DNA from 3 places in the Paenarthrobacter sp. 10L420 genome. Region 2 is predicted to be linked to each of the others. Evidence: riboswitches for the same ligand, from Rfam matches in the RefSeq annotation. Region 2 holds a riboswitch; each other region holds the start of a gene.
The links. A riboswitch is a leader RNA that binds a small molecule or an ion and turns the genes downstream of it on or off. The one in region 2 is predicted to bind cyclic di-AMP.
Positions count from the first base shown of each region.

Region 1: linked by a shared signal. The riboswitch ahead of AC1DD5_RS08855 (C40 family peptidase) and the one ahead of AC1DD5_RS24205 (NlpC/P60 family protein) in region 2 are both predicted to bind cyclic di-AMP.
Region 3: linked by a shared signal. The riboswitch ahead of AC1DD5_RS16725 (hypothetical protein) and the one ahead of AC1DD5_RS24205 (NlpC/P60 family protein) in region 2 are both predicted to bind cyclic di-AMP.

Region 1 covers NZ_JBFTJK010000004.1:97,156-107,247, reverse strand. Annotated here, with positions in the region: gene AC1DD5_RS08890 (alpha-mannosidase) at 1-1,137, opposite strand, end outside; gene fdhD (formate dehydrogenase accessory sulfurtransferase FdhD) at 1,309-2,175, opposite strand; gene AC1DD5_RS08880 (FdhF/YdeP family oxidoreductase) at 2,177-4,486, opposite strand; gene AC1DD5_RS08875 (molybdopterin molybdotransferase MoeA) at 4,544-5,890, opposite strand; gene AC1DD5_RS08870 (NTP transferase domain-containing protein) at 5,887-6,780, opposite strand; gene AC1DD5_RS08865 (HNH endonuclease) at 6,823-7,323, opposite strand; gene AC1DD5_RS08860 (NlpC/P60 family protein) at 7,554-8,306, opposite strand; gene AC1DD5_RS08855 (C40 family peptidase) at 8,406-9,137, opposite strand; cyclic di-AMP (ydaO/yuaA leader) riboswitch at 9,142-9,305, opposite strand; gene AC1DD5_RS08850 (M23 family metallopeptidase) at 9,450-10,092, opposite strand, start outside.
Region 2 covers NZ_JBFTJK010000031.1:13,692-23,783, forward strand. Annotated here, with positions in the region: gene AC1DD5_RS24170 (MFS transporter) at 1-656, opposite strand, end outside; gene AC1DD5_RS24175 (FadR/GntR family transcriptional regulator) at 868-1,611, shown strand; tRNA gene AC1DD5_RS24180 (tRNA-Cys) at 1,728-1,798, opposite strand; gene AC1DD5_RS24185 (hypothetical protein) at 1,903-2,376, opposite strand; gene hutG (formimidoylglutamase) at 2,445-3,404, opposite strand; gene AC1DD5_RS24195 (NCS2 family permease) at 3,478-4,920, opposite strand; gene AC1DD5_RS24200 (copper resistance CopC family protein) at 5,034-5,657, shown strand; cyclic di-AMP (ydaO/yuaA leader) riboswitch at 5,832-6,000, shown strand; gene AC1DD5_RS24205 (NlpC/P60 family protein) at 6,004-6,774, shown strand; gene AC1DD5_RS24210 (FAD-binding protein) at 6,862-7,554, opposite strand; gene AC1DD5_RS24215 (universal stress protein) at 7,985-9,022, shown strand; gene AC1DD5_RS24220 (PEP/pyruvate-binding domain-containing protein) at 9,043-10,092, shown strand, end outside.
Region 3 covers NZ_JBFTJK010000012.1:7,886-17,977, forward strand. Annotated here, with positions in the region: gene AC1DD5_RS16690 (LacI family DNA-binding transcriptional regulator) at 1-941, opposite strand, end outside; gene AC1DD5_RS16695 (helix-turn-helix domain-containing protein) at 1,211-1,618, shown strand; gene AC1DD5_RS16700 (hypothetical protein) at 1,698-1,949, shown strand; gene AC1DD5_RS16705 (alpha/beta fold hydrolase) at 3,116-3,874, shown strand; gene AC1DD5_RS16710 (DUF6480 family protein) at 4,005-4,280, shown strand; gene AC1DD5_RS16715 (ATP-dependent DNA ligase) at 4,365-5,432, opposite strand; gene AC1DD5_RS16720 (hypothetical protein) at 5,480-5,713, shown strand; cyclic di-AMP (ydaO/yuaA leader) riboswitch at 5,843-5,993, shown strand; gene AC1DD5_RS16725 (hypothetical protein) at 5,996-7,390, shown strand; gene AC1DD5_RS16730 (AEC family transporter) at 7,631-8,551, opposite strand; gene AC1DD5_RS16735 (PucR family transcriptional regulator) at 8,690-9,904, opposite strand.

The DNA.
Region 1 (10,092 bases), on a different contig from region 2:
GCCGAACGAATCGGGCAGCCAGGCTTCCTGGCACTCCACGTCGAATTCCTTCAGGAAGAAACTCTTGCCTTCCACGAACTGGCGCGCCATGGCCTCGCCACCGGGCATGTTGGTGTCCGATTCAACCCACATGCCACCGACGGGAACGAACTGCCCGGCCCTGACCTTTTCCCGGATGCGGACAAAAAGCTCAGGGAAGAATTCCTTGATCCAGGCCATCTGCTGGGCCGAGGAACACGAGAAGACGAAGTCGGGGTTCTCGTCCATGAGAGCCACGACATTGGAGAATGTACGGGCACACTTGCGGATGGTTTCACGGACAGGCCACAACCAAGCGGAGTCGATGTGCGCATGACCGGTAGCCACGAGTTCGTGGGCCGAAGCATAGGCGGGCCGGCTCAGTACCTCTGCCAGTGCCTCGCGGCCTGCGGCAGCCGTTCCCGCAACATCGTCCGGGTCCATGATGTCCAGCATCCGTTCCAGGGCCCGCAGGATTTCGTGGCGGCGCGGCAGCTCCATGGGGAGCTCGTGCATGAGACCACTCAGTGTCCACACGTCCTGGTTCAGTTCCCACACCGTCTCGTTGAGTTCGGCAATGGCAATCCGGCCGAGGCGATACCGGGGTTCGTCTCCGGATGTCGCCTTGTCCCCCAAAGGAGTAGGCGCAAATGACCAACCCTGCGACACATCCGGGTTGGCTGCTGCTTCCACATAGAAATCCACGGACAATCCGCCACCGAGCAGCTTCAGCGGAACGTGGTAGTTACGTGGGGAGATGGCCTTGATGATGCTGGCATCGGCGCGCCAGGCTGTGCCTTCACACTGGAACCCCGGCACGTCGCTGTTGAAGCCAAGGTCCACGATGATTTCCACCGCCGTCCCCTCGGCAGAACCCCAGCCTTCTGGAACTTCACCCTGCAGGCGGAGCCATTTAGTGCTCCACGGCTTACCCCAAGGTGCGCCCGGCTCCTGGGGCGTGAAGAGCTGGCGCATGGCCTCGGCTGCGGGCACGGGTTCTCCAGGCGCATCCCAGCTGCTGAGCTGCAGTGGGACGGACCTGCCGTAAATGGCCGGAAGAAGACGTTCCCGAACGAATCGATCGAGACGCTGTTCAGTGATCCGGCGATCGTCGTGCAATTAAATCCCCTTAGGCATTGGCTGGTGGCAAAGCGTCATGGCTGGCGGGCGAGCCGGCACTTTATGGACGGCGTTATTCGAGGACACAGCGATTCCAATCGATGGATAAAATCTACGTTGTTCCAGCTCAATAGCCAAGTGAACGAGGACTATCCACAGGGAATAGCGGCGCTAGCCAGCCTCTTCTCCCACGATCCGGTCCCTGCCCGCGTACACGTTCAGGCTCGACCCACGGCTGAAGCCCACCAACGTGATACCTGTTTCGTCCGCGAGCTCGGCCGCGAGGCTGGAGGGAGCGCTAACGGCCGCAAGGACGGGAATGCCCGCCATGGCAGCTTTCTGGACGAGCTCGAAAGATGCCCGGCCGGATACCTGAAGAACCGTTCCTTTCAATGGCAGCTTGCCGGCCCGCAAAGCCCAACCCACCACTTTGTCCACGGCGTTGTGCCGGCCCACGTCTTCCCGCAGGCACAGCAGCTCGGAAGTACCGTCGTCGTGAATCCTGAAAAGGCCCGCGGCATGGACGCCACCTGTTTTGGCGAAAACCGCCTGCGCCTCACGCAACCGGTCCGGGAGGGCAGCAAGCGCCTTTACGGGGACCGTGACCTCATCGTCCTGGGGACTGTGCCGCGAGGACTTCCGGACGGCGTCGATCGAGTCGGTGCCGCAAATGCCGCAGGAGCTTGAGGTGTAGACGTTACGGCCGGTGTCCGGACGTTCGACGTCGGGCCGCAGCTGTGCGTCCACGACGTTGAAGGTCTGCACGCCTTCCTCGTCCTCCCCCGCGCAGAAACGCTCGGAGACCAGTTGCCCCGGCTCCCAGATGATGCCCTCCGACACAAGGAATCCCGCCACCAGATCGAAGTCGTCTCCAGGGGTCCGCATGGTCACGGAGAACGACATATCTCCAAGACGGATTTCCAGAGGCTCCTCGACCGCGAGGATGTCTTCCTTGTATCGGACAGGGTGTTCCAGGGCCTGGGGCGATCCGTCCAGGACGAACTTATGCAGCTTTCGGCGCTGGGTCACGCGTCCCATGTCAGGATCCGTTCTCCTCGGGGTGTTTCACGAACCGTACAGTCATCGCCTTGTAGCCGGGCGTGTTGGATTCCCGGGCCACCAGCTCGCGGTGCACCAGGGCGTTCGCTTCCGGGAAGTATGCGGCAGCACAGCCCTTGGCCGTGGGGTATGCGATCAGCCGGAACTTATTTGCCCGCCGCTCCGTACCGGCAAAGGTGGAAATGACATCCACCAGGTCACGGTCCTCGAAGCCCAGACCAGCGAGGTCTTCCTCGTGGACCAGGATCACCCTGCGGGCGTCCGAGACCCCGCGGTAGCGGTCATCAAGGCCATAGAACGTGGTGTTGTATTGGTCGTGGCTGCGCACCGTCTGCAGGATCAAGTGGCCCTCTGGAGCTTCAAGATACTCCAGCGGACTTACCGAGAAGCGTGCTTTGCCGATATCAGTGGCGAAGGTACGGGTGTCCCGCGGCGGGTTCGGCAGGACAAACCCGTTCTTGGTGCGGACCCTGGCGTTGAAGTCCTCGAACCCCGGGATGACACGTGAGATGTGGTCCCGGATCACGTCATAGTCCTCTGCCATGGCACGCCAGTCCACGCCGTGGTCATCCCCGAGGGTCGCCTGCGCCATCCGGGCGACGATAACGGGCTCGCTCAGCAGGTGCTCGGAGATCGGAGCCAGCCTGCCCTGCGTCTTGTGGATAACGGACATCGAATCCTCTACTGAGAGGAACTGCTTGCCCTTGGGGTGTTTGTCGTCCGTGTCCGTGCGTCCCAGCGTCGGCAGGATCAGGGATGTCTTCCCGTGAACCACGTGGGCACGGTTGGGTTTGGTGGAGATGTGGACAGTCAGTCCAGCGGTCTTGAGCCCGGCCTCCAAAGCTGCAGTGTCAGAACCGGCTGCAGCAAAGTTTCCACCCATGGACACGAAGACATCCACCTCCCCCTTTTCCAGTGCGTGCTGGGTCTCCACGGAGTCATATCCATGCTCGCGAGGCATCCGGAAACCAAACTCCTCGTCCAGCGCGGCAAGGAACGTTTCGCCCGGCTTCTCCCAAATACCCATGGTGCGATCGCCCTGGACGTTGGAGTGGCCACGCACCGGGCAGGCTCCGGCTCCCCGCTTGCCGAAGTTGCCTTGGAGCAGGAGCAGGTTGATGATCTCCTTCAGCGTATCCACGGAGTGCGGCTGCTGGGTCAAGCCCAGCGCCCAGCAAATAATGGTCGCCTTTGATTTGGCCATCAGCCCCGCCACAGTGACGATCTCCTCGCGGGACAGCCCTGTTGCGCGCTCGGTTTCCTCCCAGTCCAACTGGGACCGCGCCTTGGCGTACGCTTCGAAGCCTTCGGTCTGCTTCCCGATAAATGACTTATCGACGATCGTCCCCGGGTTCCGCTTCTCTTCCTCCAGGAGCAGGTGGCCCAGGGCCTGGAACAGAGCGAGGTCGCCACCGACCTTGATCTTGAGGAATTCGTCCGCGATAGTAGTGCCGCCGCCGATCACGCCATTGAGCGACTGGGGGTCCTTGAAGTTCAGCAGTCCCGCTTCCGGAAGCGGGTTCACTGCAACGATCTTTCCGCCGTTGTTCTTGCAGTCACGCAAAGCGGACAACATGCGCGGATGGTTGGTTCCGGGGTTCTGGCCCACCACGAACACCAGTTCGGCGTGGTGGATGTCTTCCAGCGAGACCGTTCCCTTGCCGATCCCGATGGTCGGGTTCAGCGCGCTGCCCGAGGACTCATGGCACATGTTGGAGCAGTCCGGCAGGTTGTTGGTGCCCAGGCTGCGGGCGAACAACTGGTACATGAACGCGGTCTCGTTGGCCGTCCGGCCGGAGGTGTAGAAAACGCAGCGATCAGGTGTGGTGGCATTGATATGCTCCCCGATCAAGGCAAAGGCTTCAGTCCAGCTGATCGGGGAATAGTGGGTATCCCCCGGTTTGAGGACTACAGGCTCGGCGATTCGCCCTTGGCTCCCCAACCAGTATTCGGTCTTGTCTTCAAGATCGGCGATGGAATGTGCTGCCCAGAAATCTGCCCCCACTGTCCGTGTGGTGCTTTCCTCAGCGATTGCCTTGGCGCCGTTCTCACAGAATTCCGCGGGACTGCGACGTCCCGTGATGGATTCCGGCCAGGCGCAGCCCGGACAATCAAAGCCGTCATGCTGGTTGACCCTGAGCATGGAGCGGACCGTGCGGGCTACTCCTGCCTGGGAGTAGCCCCTTTCAAGGGCGACAGTGACAGCCTTGAGGCCTGCCGCAGCCTTCTTGGGCGGGTGGATTTGCAGGTCATCTTCATTGATGTCCTGTTCGGGAGCATGCCTGTTCATGGGTCCATCATTGCAAGCCCGGGCACCCAGTTGCCACCTGCGTCCACCCGGCGACCCCTAGGCTTCCAGCGCGCTCCAGTCAACAGGACCGGACGGGGCCTTCTTTTGTTGGCGGGCCGGCGACTTGCGGGGTTTTCCTTCTGCGGCCTTGGGTGCGGGCAAAGGTTTACCCCACGGCAAGGGAAAGGCCGGGACCAGTTCGCCCATCTGGACACCATGCGGCGGCACCACCAAGACGCCATCTGCTCCCGCCAGCCCACGCATCATCCCCGGGCCGGCATGCTGCGCGGGCGATGCCAATCCGTAGACCAGCTTGAAAGGCATCAGGCGCGTCCGTCCAGGATCGGCGTCGATCATTGCACCGCTGGGAACCTCGCCAACGTCCTCCAGCTTCCCGTGGCCAAGCGCTGCGAGCAGCGGCCCCCCCACGGTGAACAATGCCATCATGGCCGCCAGCGGATTCCCGGGCAGGCCCAGCACGAAGCGTCCGTCCGGAAGCTCCGCCAACACGGCCGGGTGGCCAGGGCGCATGGCAATGCCATCGATCAGCAGCCGGCCGCCCAGTTCAGCCACGGCCCTCCTGAAATGGTCCGTCCCTGAGCGTCCGGTACCGCCCGTAGTAATAACGACGTCGGCCGGCGGCTCCGGTGCTGCATATGGTTCCGCGGGTTCAGGCTCGGTGTCCTGCAAAGCCGCAAGCCAGTCGTCGTAGTTGTCGCCAACCTTGAGTTGCTCTCCTGCGATGCCACCAAGGAGTTCGACGACAGCGCCTAGCTGAGGTCCGAAGGTATCCCGGACCTTCCCCGGTAGGGGAACCCCTTGCGTCACCACTTCCGATCCCGTCAGGAGGAATCGCACCAAGGGTTTCCCCAGGACTTCCAGCTCATCCAGGCCGGCCAGGGCAGCCAAGGCAATGTGCGCAGGATTCAGGACGGTACCGGCCTTGAGCAGCACGTCCCCTTCTGCGGCTTCCTCGGCAGCTTTGCGGATGTGCTGGCCATTGCGTGGCTCCCCCGGCTTCGCCAAGCCGCCGAGCGCAAGGATCGGAAGGCCGTCGTCGTCCGTGGTAATAACGCCGCTTTCGGTGCGCAGAACGGCCTTGGCGCCTGGTGGAATGAGTCCTCCGGTGACGATGGGACTGGCCTGGTGGGGAGCAAGTCTGTGTCCGGGCTCAACAAGAATCCATGGACCCGTTCCGTTGACAGCCCAGCCGTCCATGGCGGAGGACGCATAGTGCGGCATGTCCTGAATGGCCACTGCATCCGAGGCCAATGTCCTTCCCAAGGCAGCCTTCAACGGCACTGGGCTTGGCGGGATGGGAGCGGCGACGTCAAAGGCACGCTGCCGGGCCTCATGCCATGTGTGTGCCGCGTGGTGGTGGCCCTGTCCGGGGGCCTCGGTCATTCCGCCTCAGTCCCGGGCTCCAGGTATTGCTTGGCAACCTGGCGGGCCAGATCCAGGGCAGCGCTCATGGCGGTGTCGTCCGCGGCTTGCCCGATCCCCCTGGCCATGCCCGCAGCGTAACCTGCGATGAACGTTGTCAGTGGCGCAGCAGGCCGCACCACGGAGTGGGCTGCAGCTCCTGCCACGGCAAGGACTTCATTGATGTCCACTTCAACGCCCTCAAGCTCAAAGGCCTGCAACAGTGTGCGGCACCAGTCCTCGAGCGTCTCTTCCTGGCTCTTCATGTCCGCCTCCTGCTCGTCGTGTATGCCCAAGGCCTCAGCGTCCTCCCACGTGTCCACATCATCGGTAGACCCATCGGGGACGGTAATGGCCAGCAGGTTCAGCCTAGCAAGCAGCCGGAACACTGAAGAGTTCGTTAACCCCGAAGCTGCCGCAACTTCCCTTTCCAAAGCCCGGGTGCTGTAGATGCCCAGGAGGGGCTGTTGCCGGCCATCGGCTGAAACGGCCATTGCGCCTTCTACTTCAGGATGCGCACGCAGTCCTTCCCATAGGGGCTCAATGCCCCTGGCGGCGTGCGGCATGTCGCATGCCAGGACGAGCGTCCAGGGCGCTTGCTCCCTTGCCTGATGAAAAGCCGCCAAACCAGCGGCAATCGCGGCGGCAGGGCCGGCAAAGGCCGGCTCCTCCCGCGCGCTAAGAACTCCATCAGGCAGGACGCCACCGCCACCAGAAGTGTCTGGACCAACCACCACCACTGCGGAAGCACCCCGCGCCGCCTGCAGGGCATGCGAAAGGAGGCTGGCGCCGTCGAACGTTAATCCGGGCTTGGGCACGCCACCGAGGCGGGTGGCCCTGCCACCCGCCAGAATCACAGCGTTGAACTCCATCCGCCCAGAGTACCCGGACGGCGGGAGGGCAACAGAAATCGATCAGGCGGCGGATTCCGGCAACAGGAACGGATCCCAGTCCGGCGCAGGTTTCTCGAGTTCTTTGATCTGCCACATGGTTCCTGTGGGCACGCCAGGTTTGAAACGAAGTTTCCAACCCATCTCGGCGAGCGTGTGGTCACTCTTGGCGTTGTTGCATTTCAAGCACGCCGCAACCAGGTTTTCCCAGGAATCCGCGCCGCCCCTGGATTTGGGGTGGACGTGGTCTATGGTGTGCGCTGTTTTCCCGCAATAGGCGCAGCGATGGCCGTCGCGGCGGAGTACCCCGCGGCGGCTCACGGCAGTGATCTTGTTGTACCGGGGCCGGATGTAGCGATTGAGAAGAATCACGGATGGTCTTCCGAGAATCTCCTGTGGCCCGACGACAGGCTCGTCGCCTTCGGCCACCACGCTAGCTTTTCCAGTCAGCACAAGGACCAGCGCCCGGCGGAAGGTTACTACCGCCAGCGGTTCATATCCAGCATTCAGAACGAGTGTGCGCATGCACGTACCTCTTCACGGCCGCACCCGTCAGGGGCACGAGGGCCGGCTGCCCTCTGCTTGTACGGGCTGTGGATCGACAACACAAGGGTAAGCACTTATATGCCGTATCAACGAATTTTTCTGCCGTTTCGCCTGTGGTGTTGGCGAAAGTTCATGTGCGGGACACCTTGCTGGTTAAAGCAGAACACCCCGCCGGCGTGCGCCTGCGGGGTGTTCCGTGGAGTATTTGATCAGCCGTTGACGCGGATGAAAACGGGGCCGGAGCCAACGTTCACGCTGAACAGTGCCGTGGTGGATCCGTTCCATCCACCGTGGACTGCCATGCCGTTGCCGACGTAAACAGCGATGTGTGCCATTCCGCCGTAGCCACCGTTGGCGTAGTAAGCGAGGTCGCCGGGCTGCGCTTCAGCTGCACTGACCGTGCGGCCGAGGGAGAGGTAGCCGGCCGGCCAATCGTGGAAGTGAATACCGACGGCGGCCAGCGAGTTGGTCACCAGCATGGTGCAGTCCTGCGTGACACCGAGCTGTGCGTAGGCCGCTGCAGCGATAGCTGCACCGAGGCCACTGGATGCAGCAGGCGCCTTTGCCGCGGAGGTATCAGTGTTGACCGCCAAAGTAGCGGTGCCGCCGGCAGCCGGAGCTTCCTTGGCAGGTGCCTTCTCGACGACGGGAGCCGGGGCTTCGACAGTCTTGACTACGGGGCGCTCGTAGGAGATGGCAACGCTGGAATCGGCAGCAATGGTGGCCTGGGCAACCGACTGCACATCAAGGGTGGACGCAGACGTGGATTCGCGCTGGACATTGGTATCCGCAGCATTTGCAGCCACGCCGCTGGTCAGGACAAGGCCTGATGCAGCTGCGATCACTGCTGCCTGACGGCCAACGCCACCGGCGTTGTCGCTGACAGCCTTGGCAATGACGGCAAGTGAGCTGGTCTTGGGGGCCTCAGCTCTATGCCGTGCAACCTTGTTTGCACTGGTCATGATTACTCTCTTTTCGTATCCGCGCACGGTGGGGACGCACGCAGGTTATGGGCGGCCAGCACTTGGGGGGCATGCTGGCTTACCCCGAATGGGATTTTCCTAGCGGAGGGTGAAGAACGAGGATGTGCCGGTGGCTGCGACCGGGGTCAGGAGCGTCCCCTGGCTGGGGTTGAGCGCGCTGATCATCATGCCGTTGCCGACGTAGATGCCCACGTGGGCTCCGCCGTTCTGCATGACGAGATCGCCGGGGGCCGGCGTGCTGGTGGGCTTCATGGCCGTCCAGGCATTGACCCGGGGGATGCTGATGCCGGCCTGGGCGTAGACCCACTGGGCAAATCCAGAGCAGTCCCAGCCGTTGGGGGAAGTGCCGCCCCAGACATAGGGGTGGCCAATGCCGGTGTAGGCAATTGCTGCGAGTCCGGAAGCTGCCGCGCTGGATGCGGCATCCTTGGCCGTGGAGGACAGGGCAGCGAGGGCGTCGCCCGTCTGGCCTTCGGCTGCCTGCGTGCGCTGGGAGGCGCGCTGAACCTTGGGGGCTTCCTTGGTAGCCACAACGGGGCTTTCGAAGGAAACGGTTGCCGTGGGCTCAGCGGTAACAACCGCGGTGGCGACCAACTGCTGGGTGCTGGAGGATTCCGACTTGGAAACGTCGGTGTCAGCGGCCTGGGCCGGGAGTCCAACGCTGAGAACAAGTCCCGAGGCTGCGGCCAGAACGGCGGCTTGGCGGCCTACGGTGCCTGCATTGGTTGAGACAGCCTTGGAAAGGGTGTTCAACGGGTTCGTACGAACCAATTCGGCGCGATGGCGCGCAGGGGTAGTGCGTGATGACACGAAGGTAGCCTCTCCCAATGCCTGCGAGGTGAGCTGTCGGATTCGGATGGGAGTCATCCGGCCGCGCGGCTTCAAGGAAGCTTTTGCGACTTAACCCCAAGGCCTTCTGATTCGAAGGCCAAAATTGGTTCCCCCGCCCCTGCCAGACGATTTTTGCGAACGGACCTCGAGTGGTGGCAGAGCTAGGCAATCCACTCAAGTGCATCGGCCCCCTAAAAAGCCGATGCGCTTTAGACGGTACAACAGATATTCGTGAATGTCACATTCAGGTCACGGGCGTGTCATGAATGCGATAGACAACCATCAACTGGCTCAGAGCCAGCCCATGGGATCTACGACTTCACCGTTTACCTGGACCTCGAAGTGGAGGTGGCAACCCGTAGATGCGCCTGTAGTGCCGCTCAGCGCGACAGTATCGCCACGGCTGACAGTCTGGCCCACCTTGACGTTGAAGGACGACAGGTGGTTGTACGTGGTCTCGAGGCCGTTGCCGTGGTCAATCACGACGCGGTTGCCTCCGCCGTACTCATGCCAGCCTGCGAACGTGACCTTGCCTGCGGCTGCGGCGTGAACGGCAGTACCGCACTGGGCTACGAAGTCCTGGCCGCGGTGGAAGTCACCGGTGCCGCCCGTAAGGGGGCTGACGCGGTAGCCAAACGGCGATGCCGTGACCAGCTTGTCCAGAGGGCTTCCCAGCGTGCCAAGTGAGGATGCGCGCTGAATGCTCCCCGCTGACTGGGCGCTCAGCAACTGCTTGAGCTTGCCGTCAGGATCAGCGGCGGTAGCGACTGCTGCGCGACTGAAATCGATTTTGGCAGAGGCTGCCGCAGAAACTTCGGGTTGGCTGCCACCCGGCACGGAGAGGGCCGCCTCGGCCTGGCCGGATTCGGATGTGGCCATGACCGGGCTTGTGGCAGGCAGGCCTACAGTCAGGGCAAGTCCGGTAGCGGCAAGC
Region 2 (10,092 bases):
CAGGTCTTTTCCTCGGACGTCAGCCACTTGGCCTTGGCGGGGGAGTCGGCCAGGTAGAACCAGGCGATGATGCCGATGAGGATCGCGGGGATGGCGACGCCGAAGAACATAAAGCGCCAGCCCTCAAGGCCGAAGAACACGCCGTGCTGCTGGATCAAGGCGCCTGCAAGCGGGGCGCCGATCACAGTGGTGAGGGGCTGGGCCAAGTAGAAGAGGGCAAGGATCTTGCTGCGGTGCTTGGAAGGAACCCAAAGGCTCAGGAAGAGGATGGCGCCCGGAAAGAATCCGGCTTCTGCCACGCCGAGGATGAAGCGCAGGATGTAAAGCTGGTCCACGTTTCCTACCCAGGTGAAGAGCAGGGAAACGATGCCCCAGCTGACCATGATGCGGGCAAGCCAGCGGCGGGCGCCGAACTTGTGAAGGGCCAGGTTGCTGGGGACTTCAAGAAGGATGTAGCCGATAAAGAAGACTCCGGAGGCGAAGCCGAATTGGGCCGCCGAGAGAGCCAGGTCGTTGTTCATGCCGTTGGGGCCGGCGAACGAGATGGCCGTGCGGTCCAGGTAGTTGATGAAGAACATCAGGGCGACGAACGGCACCAGCCGGATAGCCACCTTCTTGATTGCGGATTTTTCGACCACCGATTGTGTGGTGTCCACGTTGACTCCTAGATGTTGGTATCCCTGCGGATCCTGCATTGGATGCGCTGGGTTGACTCGTGTCCTTGCCGGGTAGGGGCCGGCGATAGCGAAGCTTGTGATTTAAACCATAGGACTGGATTCTAAATTGGTCAACCGGTTGACGAGTTAAACTTTTTGAAGTCATTTCGCCCCCGGGATCAATTGGTCATCCGGTTGCTACGCTGTGAAGGTGTCAGCGAACTCCGCCGCAGCAGCGGCCCATATGACGGCAGCCCTTGCCCCCATGGAGCAAGGCTCCGTTGTCTCCGAAGTAGCTGAGCGGCTGCTCGCCTACTTCACCAGCGGCGACATCGCGCCCGGTACGCGACTACCCGCCGAGCGCCAATTAGCTGCCTCCCTCGGTGTCGGTCGTTCAGCTGTTCGCGAGGCACTGGCCGCGCTGGAGATCCTGGGCATTGTGATAGTCCGCCCGGGCTCGGGAACATACCTGCGCGACGGCGTCTCCGAACTCTTGCCTCGTACGCTCAGTTGGGGGCTCATGCTTGGTGAGCCCAGGACCCGCGAGCTGGTCGAATTGCGCAGCGGGCTGGAGGTTCAGGCTGTGGAACTAGCGGCGCTCCGAGTCACGGATGAGGCCTTGGGCCGTATGCGCGCCAACCTCGACGCCATGGAAAAGAACCTGGACAACCTCACAGCTTTCGTTGAGGCCGATGCCTTGTTCCACCGTGAAATCGCCCACGCCTCCGGGAACACGGTCCTCGAAGAGCTCTTGCAGAGCATCCGCTCGCTACTGCGGATCTGGGTCGACAGGGCGTTGACCGATGAAGGCCATGCTGAAGCGGCGCTGCATGAGCACACCGCAATTTACGAAGCCCTCGTGGCCAGGGACGCTTCAGCGGTTTCCCTGTCCATGCGCTCGCACATGACGACGGCATCGCGTCGGCTCCTGGACGGGTTCGACGCAGCCCAGTAAGCTCTTTCGACCCCGCGAGATGGCACTTAAGCCCAATGTTTGGGCCAAACATTGTGCTTAAGTGCCATCTCGGCGGAGGGGTACCGGTGCTGGTGCGGCAGACCTGACCCCATCAGACGTGGTGGCGGGATTCGAACCCGCGTGCGCTGCTTTGCAGGCAGCTCCCTGGCCTCTCGGGTACACCACGTGCAAACGACACTAGGCGCCCGAACCCGGGCCGATCAAAGTTCATTGCCCCGGCTTTCGCAGGGCTACGTTGGCTTTCGGGGGACTACGTTGCTTTTCCCAGGATTACCGAAAAGCTACGGAACGTTGCCCTTGGTGACGTCCCCGCCGGGCCAGCCTGGAAACTCCCGCGGCGACCAGCAGAGTGAGAATGGCGGCGGCTGCGTGGGTGTAAAGCATCAGGTCAGCAGCATGCACTTCGCCTGAACCCGGCTGACTGTCCGCAGGAACGGCCACAGGCTGCTGGGGCTGCCCGTGCAGATGGTCAAGGAATCCGACGCCGGAAAATGAGCCCCCTAAAGCTTCGAAGCCGAAGAACAGCAGTTGCTGGGCCACGCCGGAGAGCAGCAACAACAGGATGGGCCCATGGATCCAGCGGGAAATCAGTTGTGCGGCCAAGGCAGAGAGGGCAACGAACGCCAGCAGGACGGGCATCGCAGGGGCACCGCCACCGGAAATGACGTGTGCGGCAAGACCGAGCGCGACAGCAACCGGCCCGGCCACCCAAGCCCACTTGTCCTGCAGAGGAGTTGCGCGCATCGCTGTCCTTCCCTTCCCCATAGGTTAAACCCAACAGGTTAAAGCAGGACAGGGACTGGGAACAGGCCCTACGCCAACAGCGTGTTTACAAGCCGTGCTGCCACTTTCGCGGTTCGTCCATCAATATCGAACTCCGGGTTCAATTCGGCAACGTCCACGTGCAACAACGTCCCGCTTGCGGCTACTTGGCGGCAAATAGCACTAATCACGGGCAGCGGCACCCCGTACGCAGCAGGGGCACTGACGCCCGGCGCCACCGAAGCGGGCAGTACGTCCAGGTCGATCGTCAGGTACAACACATCGATTCCAGCCACGAAGTCGGCTACGAACGTCTCGACGCGTTCCGCGGAACAGTCCTCGTCCAGCAAGTACTTCACGCCCAGGCGGTCAGCGGTGTCAAAGAGCGTACGGGTGTTGTTGGGCTCCGAGATTCCGACGACGGCGTACTTCAGTTCGCGTCCGGCTGCGAGTTCTTCCTGGGCCATCTGGAGGAACGGGGTACCGGAGCTCGGGGTGGGCTCATCACGCAGGTCAAAGTGGGCATCCAGGTTCAGGACGCCCAAGTGCTTTCCGCTACCCACCGCATTGGATCCGGCCACGCCCAGGTAGCTGGCAAACGCCGTCTCGTGGCCGCCGCCCAGCACCACGGTGAGGTTTCCGGCGTCGAGCAGTTCCGAGATGGCGCGTCCGGCGCGCTGTTGTCCTTCTTCCAGTGAGTCGTCCTCCACAACCACGTCCCCGGCGTCGAACACGTCACGATCCACGTGGAACGCCAGCGGGGCCAGTGCCGAACGAATGGCAGCCGGAGCCGCTGCGGAACCGGTTCGGCCCTTGTTGCGCCGCACCCCGGCGTCGCTGCAGAAACCCAGCACGACGGCGGGACGAGAGGCTTCAGGAGCGGCAGGGGAAGTAAGGGGTGCTATGGCCTGCCACCAGCGGCGATGTTCGTCGCCGTCGCCGTCAAAGCGGCCGGTCCATGGCGTGGGAAGGACGTCTACGGAGGGGCTGGTGCTGGTGTTTGGGGCCATGCCTTAAGCACACCCCACCTGCGTGCCAAAAAACAGCTTTAGCGTGCCCCAGTGTCTGAAATGCCGGACAACGCTACTTGACGCCCAACAACTCCTCCACAGTTCCGATGCCGAAGAACAGCAGGAAGGCGGCTGCCACTGCCCACATCAAGGGGTGGACTTCACGTGCACGGCCCTGGAAAGTGCGGATCAGGACGTAGGAGATGAAGCCTGCGCCGAGGCCATTGGCAATGGAGTACGTGAACGGCATGAGTGCGATGGTCAGGAACGCGGGAATGCCAACGCCCCAGTCCTGCCAGTCGATCTTGCCAACCTGGGACACCATCATGAAGCCCACAACCACCAGCGCAGGTGCAACGGCTTCGAACGGGACCAGGTTGATGAGCGGCGTGAAGAACATGGCCACCAGGAAGAGCAGGCCCGTGACAATGGAGGCCAGACCGGTGCGGGCACCTTCGCCAATGCCCGCGCCCGACTCAACGAAGATCTGGTTGGACGAAACGGACGCGCCGCCACCAACGATTGCGCCCAGGGCATCAACCTGCAGGACGCGGTCCACGTTGGGAATGTTGCCGTGCTCGTCCACGGTTCCGGCCTCGTTGGCCAGGCCCACCATGGTGCCCATGGCGTCGAAGAAGATGCTGAGGAGGATCACGAACGCCAACAGCGCAGCAGCCACAAATCCGAGGTGTTCAAAGGCCCCAAAGGGGTTGGCTTTGCCGATCAGGGAGAGGTCCGGAGCGCCCCATTCGGAAAGTGTGGGGGCCACCAGGGACCAGCCACGCGGGTTGACGTTTTTCCCGTCGAAGCTGGGACCAATGTGGAGCGTGAACTCGAGGATGGCGGCCAGGGCGGTAGACACCACGATGCCGATCAGGATTGCGCCGCGGACCTTGCGCACTACCAACGCGATGGTCAGGATCAGGCCGACGGCGAACACCAACGTCGGCCAACCCATCAACTTGCCCTCCACACCCAGGCCGAGCGGGACAGTGGTGCCTGCGGCATCCGGAATTCGCCGGACAAAGCCGGCGTTCACAAGGCCGATCAAGGCGATGAAGAGGCCAATGCCCACTACGATTGCCGTCTTAAGGGCTTCCGGGACGGCCCTGAAAACGGCCGTGCGGAATCCGGTGAGTACCAGGATGAGCATGGTGACACCCGAAAGCACCACCAGCCCCATCATGTCCGGCCACGTCAGCCCGGGGTGGGAGGCAACGGTCACGGCCACGAACGCGTTCACTCCCAGCCCGGTTGCCACCGCGAAGGGGTGCTTGGCCCAGGCGCCCATGAGGATGGTCAGGATGCCCGCCACGAATGCAGTCGTTGCCGCTACGGCCGTGAAGCCAAGAGATGCTCCGCTCGAGTCTGCCCCGGAGAGGATCAGCGGATTCAGCACCACGATGTAGCTCATGGCGAAGAAGGTCGCGAAGCCGCCACGTATTTCCCGCGAGTAGGTGGACCGGCGCTCGGAGATTTTGAAGTAGCGGTCGATTGCAGAACCTTGTTTCAGCATGAAGGTCTCCGGGGATCGGGGGAGTTTGCTCTCAAATCCTATGCCCGCCGATGCGGGGTGCCGGGACGATTCGCCTAGTCTGTAAGGAAGCCAACACTAGGAGAAACCGCCCCATGCGTACCATCCGCCCGCTTCTGGCCGCCGTCGTAGCCGCTATTGCGTTCGCTTCCGCGTTGCTGCTGGGCGCCGCTCCGGCCTCCGCGCACGACGTCGCCGAATCAACAACTCCGGCCAACGGTGCGCGGGTAGCTGAAGTGCCGGCGTCGGTGTCGATCACGTTCAACAACCGGCCACTGGCCATCGGTTCGGGCGTAACTGTCACCGCTGGGGGCGAAAACTGGGCAGATGGCGCAGTGGAGATCATCGACAACATGGCTGTCCAGAAGCTGCGTCCGGGCGCTCCGGCTGGCGAATACACGGTGGTGTGGCGCGTGGTCAGTTCAGACTCCCACCCGATTGAGGGAACCTTCAAGTTCACTGTTTCCGGAACAAGCACGACGACGGCGAGCGGCTCAGCAGGCGCCTCCCCATCGGCTTCGGCGGCTGTTCCGACGGCGGGGACGGCAGCGCCCGGTACCGAAAATAGTGAGCCCGCTCCGGCAGTTTCCCAACCCTTCCCCTGGAGCATTGTTGGCCTCGCCGTCGTGGCAATCGGTCTCGTGATCTTCCTCGCTGTTACAGCCCGGAAGAAGCTGGCGGCTCCGAACGAGCCGGATGACGAAAATTCCGCGGAATAACGGGGTTTTCTACATACTTGCGAAGATCTCGAAACGGTCACTGCGACACGCCAAAAACGAACTGCTCGTTACGTAAATGTGACTTTGAAGTGATCTTCCCGTACGGTTGTACTTGTGCCTGTTCCACGTAACGGGCATTTCCGGGCTGATTGCCTAGCTCTGCCACAGTCCGGAATCCGTTCGCAGACAAACCTACGGCAGAGACGGGGAACCCATTTTGGCCCGCTTTCAGAGCGCGCCTTGGGGTGAAGTCACGAAGCTTCCGCTGCACAGCGGGGGATAGTGGCCGGGTGACTCCCATCCGAATCCGACAGCTAACCTCGCAGGCATCGGGAGAGGCTCTTTCATGTCTTCACGCATTCTTCGCGGCCGTCGTAAGGCGGACAGCGTACGTCCTAATCCGTTCATTTCCATCTCCAAGGCTGTTGCCAGCAACGCATCCGGCGCAGGTCGCCAAGCCGCTGTCATCGCAGCAGCTTCAGGCCTCGTCCTGACAGGCTCCATTGCTGCCCACGCAGCAGAGACCCCTGTTCAGCGCGACTCCAGCCCTGCTACGGTCGCCGAGACCGTCACTGAGGGTCCCACCAAGGTTGTTACGGCCGCCTCCACGGCCACGATCAACTTCGAGCGCCCTGCGGTTGCTTCCGTTGCGGCTCCCGTTATTGAAAAGCCGGCACCCGTTGCTCCGGCTCCGGTTGCCAAGCAGGCCCCAGCAGCGGCCACTGTCAAGGCCGCCGCAACTACTACGGCTACCGCTCCGGTGGCAGCCGCGCCTGCTGCTGCGGCTCCGGCTGTTGGTGGCGTCAACGCCGCTATGGTTGCCTCGGCTTACGCCCAGATCGGCATCATGCAGGATTGCACCGCCATGGTGGAACGGGCCCTCGGCTCCGCAGGCATCCCGGTTGGCGACCTCGCACCCATGCAGTTCCTGAACTACGGCAAGGTTGTCAGCGACCCCCAGCCCGGTGACATGATCGTCCAGTCCGGCCACGTAGCCATCTACATCGGCAACGGCCAGGCCATCAGCGGTGGCATCAACGGCAACCAGACGGGCATCCACCCGATCAGCTGGCTCACCGCAACCGGCCCCATCACGTACGTACGCGCTGGCGCCTAAGCTTCACGCTCCAACTCAAAAGGCCGGTGCCTTCGAGGACTAACGTCTTCGGAGGCACCGGCCTTCTGAGTTAACTTTTGTTCGTTTCTAAGCCAGGGCGATGCCCGGCGAAGCTGGTAGAGCCACCTTGGCTGAGATTGCTTGCCCTACTGCCTTGGCTTGCCGGAGTACTTCCTTGGGCGTGGGTGTAATGAGTTCCCCCACGCCTACCAAGTGCATTCCCACGGCACGCATGGCTGCCACGAGGTTCTGGCCTATGGCGATTCCCAAGTCCGTAAGCATTCGGCGCAGTTGGCTCTGGGCGCAGCGCGTCACCACGATGTGGTCGGCCAGAAGAACTCCTGTGGCTGTATGCACGGCCCATTGCCGTGGGGTGGATTCAAGCGGGCCGTAAACGCCCAGCCCAGCCCTCTGGCTGGCCGTGTTCAGGCTTGCTGCGAGTCCATATCCAAGCTGCTGGGACGAGTCGCCGCCCAGGAAGTCCAGACGAACAGCGCGTGTGGTGGTGCGGACATCCAGGTGATGGCTTGCGGCGTAGTTGCGCAAGTGGCGCAGGATCTCGTTGCGTTCCTGCATTGCCGCGGGGTCCGCTGCGTCGCAGCGCTGGAGCATTCCCGTATGGACCGATGGTCCGGTGGTGGACAAAGTACCAAAGCCATCCAGCACGATGGAACCTACGCCATAGCGGCTGAGCTCGCTGGCAACAGCCAAACCGGACAGGCCGGTACCGATCACCACGGTGGTAGTCCGTTCCGTGACGGAATCAGGAGTGAGTGACACTGCTTGGGTTCCTCCTTGACGTGTGTGCCTTTCGGCAGCGCGTGGGATCGCGTCCGTGTTCCCCAAGCGGCCGCAAATAAATGGCCGGATTGTGTCCTGGGACACTTTTGCCGGCCATTCGGTGACTCGAACACTACCGAACTTTTTCTGCCATGGATAGCCTCGGCGGCAGCGTGTTTTGGATGTTCATCCGCAGCGCAACCTGGAGGGCGGTGAGCGTGCCGAAAACCGAGCCCGGACCGTTATCCACATAGCCCATAGTCGCCTTGATTCGGCATTGCCAACCGAGAATAGTGGGCATTGGAAGGAGAACCCCAGCGGGTTTCTTCGGCCTCGGCTATTGGTTGCACGCCAGCAAGGGGACACCGGTACGGAGAACCTCTGGCAGAATGGCCGGAACATCAAGCAGTAGGTGGAGAGGCGGGCCCCAATGGACCAGCACGGCAGACACGTTGAAGAACCACGGGACGGCGAGGAGCAGGCAGTGGCGCCTGGTGGAATCGTCGTCGGAGTGGACGGATCCGAGCATGGTCAATGCGCCCTTGTGTGGGCCGCGCGTGAGGCGGAACGGCGCCAACTTCCCCTGCATATAGTCACGGCTTATTCGGTGCCCATCTTCGCGGCATCCGGCCTCGACGGCGGGTACGCCACTGTGGACGATTCCGTGATCCGCGAGGGCGCGGAAGCAATCGTCAAGCAGGCCATGGATAAGGTCTCGAAGAACAACCTCGACGTCGATGCTTCGGTGGAGAACGGCGATGCCGCAGGGGTCCTCCTGGACTTGTCTGCAAACGCCGCGCTCCTGGTGTTCGGCAGCCGTGGCCGTGGCGGCTTCGTTGGGCGTCTCCTGGGCTCGGTCAGCAGCGCCTTGCCGGCTCACGCAAAATGCCCCACCGTAACGGTCCCGCTCTACTGTGCGGACCGTTTGGGCGAGAACACCGAGGACAAGCACATTAAGGCTGAGCACGCCAAGGCCGGGCCACGCACGGTGGAAAACGTCGTCGCCGTGGGTGTGGACGGTTCAGAGCAGGCGCGCGTCGCTGTCCTTGAGGCAGCCGAACAAGCCCAGCGGATGGGGGCCAAGCTCCGCGTCATTTGTGCCGTGCCGCAATACAGCGGCTCCTTGGCCTGGGTGCCCGCACCTTTGGACCGCGATGCCCTGTTCGCGGACATCAAAGTCCAGCTGGATGCAGGCGTCGCCTGGCTCCGCAGCCATTTCCCGCAGTTGACTGTGGAAACCGACCTGAGGGACGGCTCACCTGTTGACGTCCTGGTTGAGGCCAGCCGGGGCGTGGAGCTGGTTGTCCTGGGTACACGGGGCCGTGGTGGTTTCGCAGGCATGCTCCTTGGTTCCACTTCCGACGGCGTCCTGCATCACGCCAAGGGACCGGTCCTCGTGGTTCCGGACCGGGAGGACCCGCGGCTGGCAGACCGGCCCAAATTCGGACCCATGCTCGGTGCGGCTTAGGCCGCTGGCGCGCACCGTCCATGGATAACCGGGAGCCTGGGAAGCATAGGCAGGAAAACAGTGCGGATGTAAGTGGCCCGGTCTTCATTCGGGACATTGCGGACATCCGGGCGGACATGCTCCCCGAGGTAGGTGGCAAGGCCGCCAACCTCGGCGAGTTGAGTGCCGCCCGCCTGCCGGTGCCGCCAGGCTTTTGCCTGACAACGTCCGCCTACCGGTACGCCCTCTCAGCGATTGGTATGGAGGACATCTTTGCCCTTCTGCAGGACGCCGAAGCTTCTGACCTTGACGAACTGAACAGGCTGGCCGCCCGGGCCAGGTCCTTGGTGCTCGACGCCGGAGTTCCCACCGACGTCGCAGAGGCGGTACGGGCGGCGTATCGGAAGTTGGGAGACGCTGCCCCCGTCGCAGTGAGGTCCTCAGCCACGGCCGAGGACCTGGCCTTCGCCAGTTTTGCCGGACAGCAGGACACTTTCCTGAACGTGGTGGGAGCAGACGCAGTCCTGGATGCCGTAAGCCGCTGTTGGGCATCGCTCTGGACGGACCGGGCCGTGAGCTATCGGACAACCAATGGGATAGATCATTCCACAGTGACGCTGGCGGTCGTTGTCCAGGAAATGGTGGATTCCGCGACGGCCGGGGTGATGTTCACGGCCAACCCTGTCACGGGGCGGCGCCGTGAAGCTGTGATCGATGCCAGCCCCGGTCTGGGCGAAGCCGTGGTGTCAGGCGCCGTTAATCCCGATCAGTACGTAGTTGATATGCAGAGCAACTCCATCCTGAAACGGACCCTCGGCGACAGACAGGTAGAGATCCGATCGCTGGCTGGCGGTGGCACTGAACGAATTGAGCGAGCGGGTGGTGCTGAAGCACTCGAAAACCACTCCGTGCAGCCGTGCCTCAGCGATGACCAGATCCGGGCCCTGGCCGACTTGGGCGGGCGCGTCGAGGCCCACTATGGAGCGCCGCAGGATACAGAATGGGCGATCGATTCTTCCGGAAAACTGTGGCTCACACAGGCAAGACCCATTACTACCCTCTATCCGCTGACCTCGCGAGTGTCGGCGACT
Region 3 (10,092 bases), on a different contig from region 2:
GTGGTCAGCTTTGGCCTCAGATAGGCCGCAATCAGCTCCTGGTTGTCGAAGCCGATCACGGCGATGTCTCCGGGGATGGTCAGCCCCCGTTCTTTGATGGCGTCGTACGCGCCCATCGCCATGCGGTCATTGAGGCAGAACAGTGCGGTTGGCCTGTCCTCCTCCGAATAGCGGTCCAGGATTTCGCAGGCGGCCTCGTAGCCGCCGTCGGCCGTTGCGTATCCGGACACCACCAGTTCCGGGTCCAGCTCCAGCCCGGCTTTGGCGAGTGCTTCGCGGGCACCCTGCAAACGTCCGACTGCTGCAGGAATGACCGGGTCAAGGTTGATGATTCCGATCCGCGTGTGGCCGGCTTGGAGCAAACGTTCGACGGCGACCCTGCCACCCGCACGCTCGTCAGGGACGATCGAGGGCAGCTTTCCGTCCGCGTCGAAGCAGTTGATCAAGACGGTTGGTACTTCGTTGGCACTCTGCGGAACATGCACGCCCCGGTGAAAGGTGGCTGCGTAGAGAAGTCCTTCCACTCGTTGTTCCAGCAGCTTGTCGATGGCGGCATCTTCCAAGCCCTTGTTGGGTCCTACGGCATCGGCCTGGTCGGAGGGCGCGATGAGGAGGAACCGACGGTCAAGCCAGGCTTGGTCCTGGGCTCCTTTGATGATGTCGACGGCGAACGGTGCCGTCACGATCTCGGTGACAAGCCCGTACCAATCACTGCGCTGGGATGCCAGCGCCCGTGCTCCGGCGTTCGGGCGGTAGCCCAGTGCCTGCACGGCATCGTTAATACGGGTGCGGGTTTCCTCGGAGATGCTGGCATTTTCGCGGTTGCTCAGCACGAACGAGACTGCGGTCCGGGAGACGCCGGCGTGCTTGGCGACGTCATTCATGGTGACTCCCCGCTGCCGCACAGCCGCAGCTTTGTTGGGGGTGGTGCTTTTCGCCATTGAATGCTCCGGGGTCTTGGTTCTGGTTGGTTCTGGTTGGGGATACTTTTGGTAACGCGCGTTACTTGCAACGTGTGATTTAGGTTACGCGCGTTACCTGTTTCCTGTCAACGTCTTCTTTTTATCCGCCCGCGCCCTGTCCCGCCCGACTCGACGACCCGCTGCGCACAAGACGACTCCTACCGTCTAGCACGCAGCGAACCATCGAATCGGGCCAATCCACCCTCGTCCAGCGCAGCCACCAGCCAGCACCGCGCTAGGCTTCTGCCATGGCATTGATAGCTCCCCGCGTGACAGCCGGCCTTCCCGCCGACGACGCCCGGAATCTGGCACGCTCCCTCCAGGACAGCAACGACATCACAGTGTTCGTCGATGGCACGGTCCACCGCCTGCCCGATCAGGCGAGGGACGCCGTCGTCGATCTTCTTGCGAGGCTGAGCCGCGGCGAAACTGTCACGGTCAGCAGTGTCGAGGAAATGCTCACGACGTCGCAGGCGGCGGAACTCGCAGGCATCTCCCACACGTATCTGCGCAATATGACCGACCGCGGGGAAATCCCTGTGGAATACCGCGGCACGCATCGGCGAATCCGCCAGGCTGCGATCATGGAATGGCTGGAAACCCAGAAGCGCAAGCAGGCCGAGACCTCCGCGGGAAATGACGCTCCGAACGACTAAAGCGTCGGAGTGATAAGGATCAAGCAACGATCCCAGCCAACGGGCCAGCACCTGATTAGGCCGGGGTTACGCTTGTTTGGTGGGCAATTTCAAAGGGTGGCATATAGTGGCCGGGGTGGCCGCAATGGCCCTTGCCGCACCCTTGGGATCGGCCATGGGATTGAACTTCGTAGCCACCTTCATGTTTGCCTGCGTTGTCTTCGTGGCGGTCGCCATGTGGACAGAATCCAAGATCGCCCGACGCCGGGAAGCGGCTGATGCTGCGGCCGCCCCTGACGCTTCGCGTGCGGCTGGCGACCCCACTGAGTCCGACGACGTCACCCGGGACTAGGTTCCGGGAGTCGGATTTGGAACCCACTTCAGCATGCGGCACCTCTTCCTTCTCTAGCAGGGGCGGGCTGACAACACTTGAGGGAGTTGAGTGGTTGCCGCCAGCCACTCTGCAAGATCCCGGTCCAGAATCCGAGCCAACTTCAGACAAGCCTCATGCCCCTGCTCTGCAGTGAGCCTCTGACGCTGCCCAGGTAGGGGAAAACCCGCTACGAACGGCTCATGGTGGGCAGCACGGTTCCGTACAGCATGAACCATTGCCACAACGCCTAGGGTCCAAGACCTCGTGAATCGTTCGCCATCTGCGGCAGCCACGGTCCTGCCGCCGCGGAATGCCTTATTCAGGCACGAGTTCCATAGATTTTCATGAGACATGTGAAATCTTTGCGGTTCTCTGCCTACGTAGCCGCCTGGCTCAAGCAGACCTTTCCAGAAGCCGAACATCAGCCCAGCGATAAGATGACCAGATGTTCGTCGGTCTTGGCCCAGCTTGGACCACGCTTCGGCCAACTTACTCCGGCTAGGGCCATCAAGGCCTATGTCGTTCGCATACCATAATCGACCAAAGACAGTGTCCAGCTGCTTGGCCATCGCATTCCTCAGAGCTACCTCGACGATTGCAATATCAGCAAGAAGTGCGATCGCCACGTCGCGGTCCCAGACATAGAGCCGCCTGGCCAGCGACGCATCGTGGGAGGCAGCAGCCGCGTAAGTTGCCATCCGGACAGACGTAATTGCCTCATCGAGAGCTCGGTTGTGAGCACCGTTGGACCATGTTTCAAGATTGGCCAAGTCCTCATGCTCCTTGCTAGGCTGAGTGCGAAGTCCCCGGACCCGCCTCTCTGGACCAGAGCCATGATGCGGCCGGGGTTATTTCTTTGAATTGCCAGTCTAAGCACGTGATTTGCCTGGCCTTCCTCAGATCCGGGTTTATCCACAGGAGGGCTACCGCGGCGCTGTGTATGATCTGCAACCGCGCCGCGAATTTCCCATCTGCCAGCTCCTCCCTTACAGGAAGCCTCGGGCGCTATTCTCAACAAACAGGCAAGAAGAGCTATGGAGTCGCAGGGCTATCCAAAGCACAATTGAGAACCGGAGGTTCGGGAGCTGACGACGCTACTATCTGCCGACGTCGAGGCCTGCGGGCTGACCGGCCGGATTCTTTGGATGGATGGAACGGCACCGCCGCGGCCGGGCGGCCATGCCAAACCCGAGCCTGTCGAATCCGGGGACCCAAGGGAGCCCGCTTACATTCTCATCCACGGTATCGGCGTTTCGCACCGCTACCTGGCCAGGCTTCATGCCGTCCTCGCCGCCAGCGTCCCCACCTATTCGCTGGATCTTCCAGGTTTTGCCGGGACTCCGAAACCCGGCCGGCAACTGTCCGTTGAGGACTATGGCGCATTCATTGCTGAGGCACTTAAGGCGTGCGGCATCGATTCGTACATTCTGGTGGGGCATTCCATGGGCGTGCAATTCGCTATCGAAGCGGCCCTCCACGAGCCCGAATGCGCCCAGCAACTGGTGCTCATGGGCCCCGTAGTGGACTCCCGGCACAAGAACGTGGCCCGGCAGTCGCTGGCCCTGTTCCTGGATGGCCTACTTCGCGAAAGCCCGTCGTCCAACTGGATTGTGATCACCGACTACCTGCAATGTGGGCCGCGCTGGTACCTCACGGAGCTGCCCGTGATGATGAAGTACCCCACCGAGAAGCAGTTGGCCAAAGTGCGGACTCCCGTGCTGGTGCTCCGAGGGAGCCGCGATCACGTAGCCGGGCCGGACTGGGCTCTTCGCCTCTCGCGGGCAATTCCTCAAGGGCGGCTGGTCGAGATCCCGGGCGTGGGCCATGTTGCACAGCACATGCGGCCCAAGGCCGTGGCGGACGCTATCAGGAGCTTTGTCGCGGCGACGTCCCGGCAGAGTTAGGCGTCCCGCCGGAGTCAGGCACTAGTGCACGACGGCGAATCCCGGCATGGGTGCCCCTTGTTGGGTTTGCGATCTGGAGACTAGGCTGGCCGGGCAAGCACAATAGTAAGTTTGCTTAGGAAGGGCGACCATGACCAGCTATGACCCAGAGGACGATCCCCGGACCTTCGGCGTCTCGGGCGCAGCCGAGCCGGACGACACCGCGGGCGACACTGCCGGCGATCCGGATGATGTCCACACCGACCCAGACATGCGCCAGGACGAAGAGGACGATCCCGCAGCTTCCGCCAACCCCGACCCCTTGGATGGCAACGTCACGGGACTCGAACCGGGGGGCGGCGTACCCCCGGGCGAAACCCCGCCTGCCGAGGACAGCATGAGCAGCGACCAGGGGCACGAAGAGTAGGTCGTCGCCAAGCCGCTGTTACGTTGTTGGGCAACAACGTAACAGCGGTTCAACAACGGAGAACCACAACCGAGGAGCCCGAGGCTACGGCAGTCTCAGGATCTCCCCGAGGTCATAATCAGCTGGCTCCTCCAGTTGTGAGTAAGTGCAGCTCTCCGGAGTCCGGTCCGGCCGCCACCGACGAAACTGGGTGGTGTGCCGGAACCGCTCGCCCTCCATGTAGTCGTAGGCAACCTCAATGACGAGTTCCGGCAGGAGGGGAACAAAGGAGAAGTCCTTGCCGGCGCTCCACCGGCTCTGTGCGCCGGGCATTCGGGAACCCGTAGCCGCGGCATCTCCTTGATCGGCCCACTGACCCCAGGGATGTTCGCTGAACTCCGTCTGGTACGGCTCGAGTTCGGCCACCAGGCTTTCGCGCTTGGCCATGGGAAATGAAGCCACCACCCCCACGTGCTGCAGCTGGCCGGCGTCGTTATACAGCCCGAGCAGCATCGACCCCACAACCTTTCCCGTTTTGTGCCAGCGGAATCCAGCCACCACACAGTCCGCGGTCCGTTCATGCTTGGTCTTGAACATGACGCGCTTATTCGGCTGGTACGTCCCTCCGAGCGGTTTGGAAAGTATGCCGTCGAGCCCAGCCCCCTCCAGCTTCACGAACCACTCCTGCGCTTGATCAAGTTCCGTCACCGCCGGCGTTACGTACACGGGCGCCTCAGCCCTGGCGAGCGCCTTCTCCAAGGCGGTTCGACGCTCGGAAAACGGCTTGTCCATGAGGTTCTCCCCGCCCAGGGCAAGGATGTCGAATCCGATGAAGGAGGACGGTGTCTTTTCGGCAAGCATCCGCACACGGCTATCGGCAGGATGGATGCGCTGCTGAAGGCCCTCGAAATCGAGCCTGCTGTCAGCTATGAGGACGATCTCGCCGTCGATCACGCATTTGTCCGGAAGGTTCTTCTGAAGGGCTTCCACCAACTCGGGAAAGTACCGCGTCATGGGACGTTCGTTGCGGCTGCCCAGGATGATCTCGTCACCATCTTTGAAAACGATGGTCCTGAACCCGTCCCACTTCGGCTCAAAGTGGCCTACATCAGGGATCGAAGGAACGGACTTGGCAAGCATGGGCGAAATGGGCGGCATCACTGGGAGGTCCATACGACTATGTTCTACCTGCCAGCCGCGGCGGAAGCTAGTCTTGGGCGATGGATATCTTGGCCGTTCTAGTGGCTGTACTGGCAGCACCTGCCCTCATTGCGGCCCTTTGGTTCTGGGTCTCGCGCCAGAACAGCAAGGGGAAAGTCCGGCGCGGCGCCGCGGGTGGGATCCTGGGCGTGACGGACGAAATTTTCCGACCCGAGACCCATTACGCACACCAAATCCAAAGGATCCAGCTCGAGTTGCCAGCCCCGGCTCCGGCCCCGGAGCCTAAGTCCTAACGGACCTTCGCGCTGGAAGGCGTCCCGCCCGTTACATTAATGTGACTTTACTATGGCGCTCATGTACGGTCTAAGAGCGACCCGTATCTCCGCTGGGCCGCTTCCGGGTTGACGCCGAGCTCTGCCGCAAACCGGGATCCGCCAGACTAGCGGCAGAGACGGGGGACCCAGAGTTCCCGGGCCTGATTTTCCATGGGCCCTTGGGGTGAAGCCGCCATGTGCGGCCGGACGGCCTCGTCCGAACCCGACAGCTAACCTCGCAGGCGTTGAGAGGCAACCACCATGTCCCCAACCATGGATCAGCCGCGCCGCGCCCAAATAGCGCGCGAGCGTACCCAACCAACCGGACGCCGTCGGGCCCAACCCAGCGGATCCTCCACCAGCACGCCGGAAGCAGAAACAGGTTTTACAAGCACGACGCCGGAACCCGCCACTGCTCCTGTTCCCACCCCTGCGGCACCCACCACGCGCGCAGCCGCTCGCGCGGCAGAGCGTGAACGGGCAGCCCAAGCTGTAATCGCTCCTGAAACAGCTCCGGCAGAAACAGCACCGGCGGACTCTGCCCCAGTAGACTCCGCTGCTCTGGAGCCGGCTACGGCTGCGATTCCAACAGTTCCGGCGCCCACGCCGCTCGCTCCCGAACCGGCTGCAGATCCCGAGCCCGCCACCGCTGCCATTCCAATGGTGGCTGCTGCTGCACCCACCCCCGCCGCGCACGAACCCGAGCCCGCCACCGCTGCCATTCCGATAGTGCAGGCGCCCACGCCCGGCACTGGGGATCCGGTCACAGCCGAAATTCCGACCGTTGCCGCCCCTCTTCCCACACCTGCGGCTCCGGCGTTCCCTGCTTCGCCGGCGGAGTCAAAGAGCCCTGCCCAGCTCGCGGCAGCCGCCACCGCCGCAGCTGGTCTCGCAAGCCGGAAAGCCCTTCGTGCCCAGGCATCCGGTAGCGGGACAGCCCCTTCCGCGACAACGGCTGCCGAGTCCCCGACGGGCGTTGCCCCCACGTTTGGAGCGTCGTCCTTCAGCCACGAACCACACGCAGTCCTCACCAAGGCCGCCTCGGTCAAGACAATGGGCCAGCGCATGGCAGTCGTCGCTGGGGCATTGGGCCTGGTATTGACCGTTGGCACCATGAGCCAGGCCTTCGAGCTTCCCTTCTTCGGGCAGGAAACACCGGCTCAGGAAGCCAGTGACGCAAAGACGGGTGGCGACAGCAGGCAGTCAACCTCGGCCACCCCCGCACCCAGCTCGTCCAGCTCCACTGCATCAGCTTCGTCGGCGACCAGCGAGGCCGGACAGCCGGCAACTGTTGCAACGCAGTCGTCAGAAGAGGCACCTGCTCAGGGGTCGTCGTCGTCACTTCCGACTCCGCAAGTTTCACTCGCGGATCCTGTTTGGGTCCCTTCGTCGGCCCCGTCGGCTGTTGTCCCTGTGCCGGGCGTGACAACTCCTGTCCCAACCCAGCCGGCCCCGAGCCCGGTTCCCTCGGACACGGTTACCACCCCACCCGCCACAACGACGCCCAGTCCCACGGTTACTCCGACACCTACTCCAACCCAGACTCAGGCACCGAAGCCAAAGCCAACCGGAAATCCAAATGCCACCACGCCGTCAAGTGGTTCAGCCTTGGACCTGGACGGCATACTTGACGGCGCCACAGGGATCTTGAAGTGAGCACGCAACTTCCCAGGACCAGCAAGCACGTCGGATGGCACGGCCGGTACTGCAGCAGCAGCCGCACTGCCACCTTCCGCAATCGGATGGGCCGTTGGAGCTGCCAACGGCTGCGTCGGGCCTAAGGAATCACAGCTACAGCAATCACGGCAACAAGATGAGGCAGGCACCCGGGTGCCTGCCTCATCTGTTCCGTCTCGCTTTGTGTTTCGTGTGGCTCCTGTTCCTGGCATGGCGTTTCTAGCCAAGCAGCCACGCGACGATGACCAACGCCCCGATGCAAAGCACGGTGGTGCAGAGGATGACATCCCTGGCCATTGTCATTCCGCGTCCGTAAGGAGAAGCGAAGAGGAAGACGTTCTGGGCGGTTGGAAGGGCGGCCATGATGACGCTGGCCAACAGGTGCTGCCCGTCCAAGCCGAACACAAAGCGTCCCAGCACCCAGACCACCAGGGGCATGCCTGCCACCTTCAAGGTGGTTGCCACCACGGTCTCCACACGGCCATCGCCCCTTTGGAGAGGTGCCTTACCTGCCAGCGATATGCCAAAAGCCAGCAGAACCATAGGCACGGCAGCGCCGGCGAGCATGTCAATGGGTTTCTGGACGAGCTCCGGAGCATCCCACCCCGTCAGAGCCATCACCGCCCCTAGCCCCGAGGCGATAATCATGGGATTGGACAAGGGCTGCAACAACATTCGTTTCCACGAGATTTTTGTACCACCTGCCACGCCCAGGACGCTGAGGTAGAAGGGCGCCATAATCAGGAGTTGAACCAGAAGGACTGGAGCAACATGCTGCGCCGTGCCCACTGCATACAACGAGACAGGAATGCCAATGTTGTTCGCGTTGGCGTAACTACTGGCCATGGCACCAACTGCCGTTTCGGCGACCGGCCGCCTGAAGAACATGAAGCTCAACAAACAATAAAGAAGGCCTATAACGGCTGCTGACAGGAGTGCCAGAGGGGCATCGACCCCGAGTGCGGCACGGATATCGCTTTCACCTACCACCGTGAACAGCAGCGCAGGATTGGTGATGTAGAAGGCCGTTCGAGTCAGTGCGCTTTGGACATCAGGGGCCAGCACTTTGTAGCGGGCGGCGAAATATCCCACCGCGATGACCGAAGCGACGATGAGGATCCCCGAGACAACGCCGCCCACCGTGCTCCTAAAAATTGTTGAGAAACCGCTTTCTCAGCGTAGGGGACGCCTGCGTGGGTGTCCACTTTGGCCGTTCCGCAACACTCGTTCCCCAACACGCGTTCCACAACACTTGGCGACTCACCGGCTCGGCACCCGCTAGATCCGGGGGCGCGAGGCCCACCGCTGGGCCTTCAGTGCAGCATGCAGCTCGAGCCGGATCCCACCGCTCAACGGATCAGCTCCGATGAGTTGGCGGATCCGGCCAAGGCGGTTGTAGATGCTACTCCTGTGCAGGTGAAGTTTCGCCGCGACGTCCTGCACGGAGCTGTCGTTGTCGTAGAGCAGTTCCAGCACGGGCAGGAGTTCGCCGTTCTTATCCTGGTCCTCCAAAGTGCGGAAATGAACCGAGCCCGTGTCATCCCAGCCGCCCGGTGCTTGAAGACGATCGAAGAGTTGATAAACGCCCACCGCCCGGCTTTCCACCAGCTCCCCAAGGGGCGGATCCACGGCTGCGGCCTGTGCTGCCACTTTGGATTGCCTGTAGGCCCCTGCCAATTGCCGGATGACTTGGAACGGCTCGCTGATGCCCAAGATCACACGGTCCACCGCGCGGCCCGCCCGCTTAGCGAGCTCCAATTGATAGTGCACCAGGACCTGGGCGTGGTCCGCCCGGCCTCCGGATTCCCGGAACAGAACGACCGAATGCGTCTCCGTCCCTGCGCTGAATAACGCGGCGTTGACACCAATGGTGGACTGCAACGCTGCTGTCCGGTGGGTTAGCGTTGCAGCAATGGGGTCGACGTCGGCTCCCCCACCATCCGCGTCCAGGACGGTCACCAGTTGCCACGGGCCGCGGCCCTGGATCTCCTTCCAACCGGCCACCGCTGCCACTGCGTTCGACTCCCCGGCACAGGCGGCCAGGAACTCCTGCTCCCGCCTCCTTCGGAACTCTGATTCGGCCGTGTTGGAATCGAGCAGCAAACCAGCCAACAAGTCCAGTTCGTCACGCACGCCGGGCAATTCGGCGAGTATCGCCGTCGCGGTTTGCTCCTCAAGGTCCTGCTGCACCCACAAGTAGCCCACCCGAAAACCCCGCACCAGCAGCGGGACGCAAACCCGGCCGAGCATGCCCAGCTCGTCGTTCGCCGGAACAACAACCGGGCGCACCGCCGTCGAGATGCCGTGCGAGAGCTGCCAAGCACTGACATCGCTTGGCACGCGTTTGCTCAGGAGGAAGTTCACCCGGACGCGGTCGGCGTGGGATTGGTTGGAACTGTATGCGAGGAGGACGCCGTCGAGGTCCTCCAGGGACAGCCCCCTGCCCAGCTTGAGGGCCACACGTTCAACGATCTCCTCGACGTCCTGCTGCATCCAGAAAGCGTACCAACATCAGGCGACACCTGACGCTCTTGTACTCGACAAATGTCGAGCTGGTTTGAAGAAGATCCTTGAATTTACGGGGTTTTCACGTCTGCTGGCCTGGAGGATCATGTCGCCTGCCTCACAGCCGGATTTATTCTGGAATCACAGCCCGCAGCAAATATCCGGCCGAAAAAGCC